One region of the Hydrogenophaga sp. FG152 genome, then DNA from elsewhere that is predicted to be linked to it. Evidence: predicted binding sites of a transcription regulator. Region 1 holds the regulator's gene; the other holds the start of a gene.
The links. The regulator FNR, encoded in region 1, switches genes on or off when oxygen is low (the NO sensors DNR and NnrR bind a similar motif). The targets are predictions, from matches to a motif close to TTGATNNNNATCAA.
Positions count from the first base shown of each region.

Region 2: the regulator FNR is predicted to act here: its motif matches at 1,475-1,488, upstream of ACODTB_RS00175 (bacteriohemerythrin).

Region 1 is NZ_JBMDKH010000006.1:193,748-196,131, forward strand. Features, by position in the region: gene hemN (oxygen-independent coproporphyrinogen III oxidase) at 1-402, opposite strand, end outside; gene fnr (fumarate/nitrate reduction transcriptional regulator Fnr) at 537-1,256, shown strand; gene ACODTB_RS09650 (hypothetical protein) at 1,234-1,446, opposite strand; gene ACODTB_RS09655 (nitrogen fixation protein FixH) at 1,466-1,768, opposite strand; gene ccoG (cytochrome c oxidase accessory protein CcoG) at 1,799-2,384, opposite strand, start outside.
Region 2 is NZ_JBMDKH010000001.1:42,422-44,805, forward strand. Features, by position in the region: gene acuI (acrylyl-CoA reductase (NADPH)) at 1-185, shown strand, start outside; gene ACODTB_RS00170 (DUF2189 domain-containing protein) at 189-956, opposite strand; gene ACODTB_RS00175 (bacteriohemerythrin) at 1,027-1,407, opposite strand; gene ACODTB_RS00180 (2OG-Fe dioxygenase family protein) at 1,556-2,296, shown strand; gene ACODTB_RS00185 (DUF4256 domain-containing protein) at 2,319-2,384, opposite strand, start outside.

The DNA of each region.
Region 1 (2,384 bases):
GAGTTCTTCGAGCTCGGCATCGGAGAGAAAGGTGGGGGTGCCGCCGCCCAGGTGCAGTTGCGACACGCTGTGGCCCTGGCCCAGGTGCGCCACCTGCAGCTCCACCTCGCGCGCCAGGTAGCGCAGGTACTCGGCTGCGCGCGAATGGTGTTTGGTGATGACCTTGTTGCAGGCGCAGTAGTAGCAGACCGACTCGCAGAACGGGATGTGCACGTACAGGGACAGCGGCAGCGCCATCGAGCCCGCGCGGCGCTGCTGCAGCGCCTGGATGTAGTCGTTGTCGGTGAACGCCTCCACGAACCGGTCGGCGGTGGGGTATGAGGTGTAGCGCGGCCCCGGCACGTCAAAACGCCGCAGCAGCTCCTCGGAAATGGCGTGGCTCAAGATCGAATCTCCATCAATGCTGCCACTGTGCGACAGAGTGGCCGCATTTCCCTTGATCCTGGTCAAAAGGTGGTGAACTGATCCGTTGCCGGGGAGCGAATGCGACACGGTGGGGGGTATGCTGTAACCTTTTGCGAATCCGGACTTTTCTAATGGACGCTCAAAGCATCAAAGTCGCCTGCTCGAGCTGCAACCTGCGCGAGCTGTGCCTGCCCATGGGCTTGAATCCCGATGAGATGGACAAGCTGGACAAGGTGATTTCCAAGCGCCGGCGCATCAAGCGCGGCACGTCGCTGTTCAGCGTGGGCGACAAGTTCACGTCGCTGTACGCCGTGCGCTCGGGTTTCTTCAAGACCTGCGTGACCACGGCCGACGGCCGCGACCAGGTGACGGGCTTCCAGATGACGGGCGAGATCATCGGCCTGGACGGCATCGTGAGCGACCACCATTCCTGCAACGCGGTGGCGCTGGAAGATGCCGAGGTCTGCGTGATGCCGTTCGACCAGGTCGAAGAGCTCTCGCGCGAGTTCACCACCCTGCAGCACCACGTGCACAAGATCATGAGCCGCGAGATCGTGCGCGACCATGGCGTGATGCTGCTGCTGGGCAGCATGCGCGCCGAAGAGCGCCTCGCGGCCTTCCTGCTCAACCTGGTGCAGCGCCTGCATGCGCGCGGCTTCTCGCAGTCCGAGCTGGTGCTGCGAATGACGCGTGAGGAAATCGGCAGCTACCTGGGCATGAAGCTCGAGACAGTGAGCCGCACCTTCTCCAAGTTCGTGGAGGACGGCATCATCGATGTGAAGCAGCGCTACGTGCACATCAAGAACACCGACGGCCTGCGCAGGATCGTCAATCCTCAGTCTTGCGGATGACCAGCAGCGCGGTCAGCGCGCTGGACGCCATCGTCACTCCCCAGAACACGAAGAAGGCCACGGTGTAGACCGCCTGGCGCGACCAGTCCAGCGGCTGGCCGAACCAGTGCAGGTCGCCCGGGTCCACCATCGCGAAGACCAGCATCTCCAGCACCGCCGCCAGCAGGAAAGCTGGCCAGGCGATGCCCATCCATTGGCGCGCCTGCACTTCAGCGCTCCGGTTGCGGCACCACCGGCGAGGCCGCGTGGTTGCGCGCCTGGTGCGCGGGCTGCAGTTTGATCAGCGCCTCGGCCTTGGCCTGCCCTTCCAGCGCCAGCGCGGCTTCGCGGTCGCGTTCGAACACGGCCTTGTCGAGCACCGGGTCGGCGTTGTGGACGGCGATGAAGGCGGTGATGAGGCTGGCCACCACCACCACCAGCGGGCCGCCCACCACCAGCCACATGTGTGGCACGCGCCACCAGGACACCGGCGGCACAGGGGCCGCCACGGCGGGAGAACTGGATGGGTTCATGAGAGAGCTCCTTCGGGAAGATGGGTCGGATCAGCGCGGCACCAGGAAGGCCGCCTTTTCGGAAACATGGATCGATTCGTCGCCCATGGCACGGATGTCGAAATGGATCGGGTGCGAGCCGGGGCTCGCGGCATCGGGCGGGATCTGCACCCGCACCGCCACCGCACGCACTTCGGTGGAGAGCACCTCCACCTCGGCGCTGGAGTCCAGCGCGATGCCCGGCAGGCCCGAGACGCTGATGGTGTAGCGCTGCGGCGACTCGGTGGCGTTCATGATCTGCAGGCGGAACACGTTCTCGATGCGGCCCTGCTCGACCATGCGGGCCAGGGCGCCTCGGTCGCGGATCACGTCCACCTTGAGCGGCGTGCGCAGGAAGAGGCTCAGGCCCACGGCAAGGGTGATGGCCGCGAGGATGGCGGTGTAGAGCAGCACCCGAGGGCGCAAGGCGCGCTGCAGCATCTGCCGGGTGTCCCAGCCGTTGGCCACGCCGTTCTGGGTCGAGAAGCGGATCAGCCCGCGCGGGTAATTCACCTTGTCCATCACGTCGTCGCAGACGTCGATGCAGGCGGCGCAGCCGATGCATTCGTACTGCAGGCCGTTGCGGATGTCGATGCCG
Region 2 (2,384 bases), on a different contig from region 1:
TCGACAGTGTGATGGCGCCCATGGCCAGGCGCGAGGCCGCGTGGGACGCGCTCGCGAAGACGATCAACCGCGAACAGCTGGCGTCGATCACGACAGAGATCGCGCTGCCCGACGCGATCGCCGCTGGCAGCCAGATCCTGGCCGGCCAGGTGCGCGGGCGCCTGGTGGTGAAGCTCAAGGCCTGAGCCTCATCGCGGCGGCACCACCTGGCGGTAGGCGTGCCAGGTGGCGTGGCCCACCACCGGGCCGACGACGATCAGGCCCAGGAACCAGGGCAGCATCGCCAGCACCACCAGCAAGGTGATCAGGGCACCCCACCAGGCCATCACGCCCGGGTTCTGCAGGCAGGCTCGGATGCTGGTGAGCGCGGCCGAGATCGCATCGACCTCGCGGTCCAGGATCATGGGGATCGAGACCGCGCTGGTGACGAAGATCAGGCCCGCGAACACGCCGCCCACCAGGGTGTAGGTGATCAGGAACTCCAGGTTCTCGCGTGCCAGCAGCTGCGAGAGCAGGTTGGCGGTGTCGGGCAGGGTACTGAAGCTGACCGCGAACACCACCAGCGAGGCACGGCCCCACAGCATCTCCAGGATCAGCAGCACGCCCGCGAAGATCGCGATCGAGCCCTTGGTCTGTTCCCAGGCCAGCAGCGAATCCGGCAGCGAGGGCTCGCGGCCTTTCTCCAGCGCGCGACTCACGTGGTACAGGCCCAGGCACAGGAAGGGCCCCAGCAGCAGGAAGCCGGCCGAGAGCGCCAGCACATAGGCCGGTGCGGCGAGGAACACCCCCATGAGTGCGTGCCCCATGAGGAAAAAACACAGACCGTAGAACAGGCCGACGCGGCTGCGCAGGAAATCGCGCCAGCCCAGGCGCAGCCAGCGCAGCGGGTCGCCGGCGTTCAGTTCGGCCAGTCGCAGGTCGAACACCGACGGCGGCGGTTGGGATTCTTCGGTCATGGCGTGTCTCCTCGGGTGATGGCGCGCCACCTCGTGGGCGGGTGGCTGTGGCGCCCGGAAATGCAGCGGATCAGGCGAGCGCGTGTCGCCGCAGGTGCAGCGCCAGCCCGGCGTCGAACGCGTGCGTGTGCTTGGCGAACCACGCGCCCAGTTCGCGCGCCATCCGGCGCACCGGTTCCAGCTGGCCGTTGCGGATTAACCCCAGGCCCTCGCGCAGCAGGGTCAACACCACGCGGTGCTGCAGCGCGTGGGCGTCCGCCTGGCCGTGGCCGGTCTCGCGCATCCAGGTGTCTTCCTGGCCGAAATGCGTGGCCACGTGCGACACCAGCTCGGCCCAGGCCTGGGGCAGCTCCGTGTCACTCGCCGCCTGGGCGCGCGCGCCAGCTGCGCCATGAGTTCGCGGTTCATGCTGTCCAGCGGGTCGAAGTCCAGCCAGAGGGCCGGGGTCCATTGCGCGTTGCTTTCCATTGGGTGTTGCTCCTTGGGCCGTAGCTTGGCAGCGGGGGCGCTGCGGCGTCTTGATCCAGCGCAAACGCCGGCCTCACCCAAGGCCCGACAGGCCGTGGGTGGACCGGCGCGCCGCTACACTGGCCGGCCATATGACCAGCGAATTCCAGCCCCCCTACGTGCCGCTGTCCGATGTGCACAGCGCCCTGAAAACCACCGGCTTCGCCTTGCTGAGCGCCGAGGCCGTGGGCGAGTGGCTCGCCGCGCGCCCGGTGGATCTGGCCGAGTTGCACACCGGCTGGAACCAGTTGCCGCCCGACGCGTACCTCAAGGACGGCGGGCGCTACCGCAGCCGCCGCCACAGCTGCTTCGTGGTGGAGGACGACCGCGTGCGGCAGGTGCCGCACCGCGCCCACTGGCAGCCGCTGGAATACAACGCCCTGCACGGCGGCATGCAGCGCTGGTTCGAACCCATGGAGCCGGCCACGGTCGCCTTGCCCGTGTGGAGCCGCCTGCTGGCGCGGCTGGGCGAGGCCGCCAGCGCGCTGCGCGGTGCGCAGCCCTGGAGCGTGGAGGCCCACGTGTTCCGCATCGACACCACCGACGGCATCGGGCGGCCCACGCCCGAGGGCGCGCACCGCGACGGGGTGGACCTGGTGGCGGTCTTCATGGTGGACCGCCATGCCATCAAGGGCGGGGAGAGCCGCGTGTTCGAAGCCAACGGCCCGAGCGGCCAGCGCTTCACGCTGCGCGAGCCGTGGTCTCTGCTGCTGATCGACGACGCGCGGGTGATCCACGAAAGCACGCCGATCCAGCCACTGGAAGGCGATGCCCTGGGCTGGCGCGACACGCTGGTGGTGACCTACCGCAGCGGGGCGTTCCAGGGCGACTGAACGCCGCGCCCGCCGGGGCGCGTCAGACGCTCACCCAGCCCCGGAATCCCCGCGCGGCGTAGTACGACTGCACGCCGTTGTGGTACAC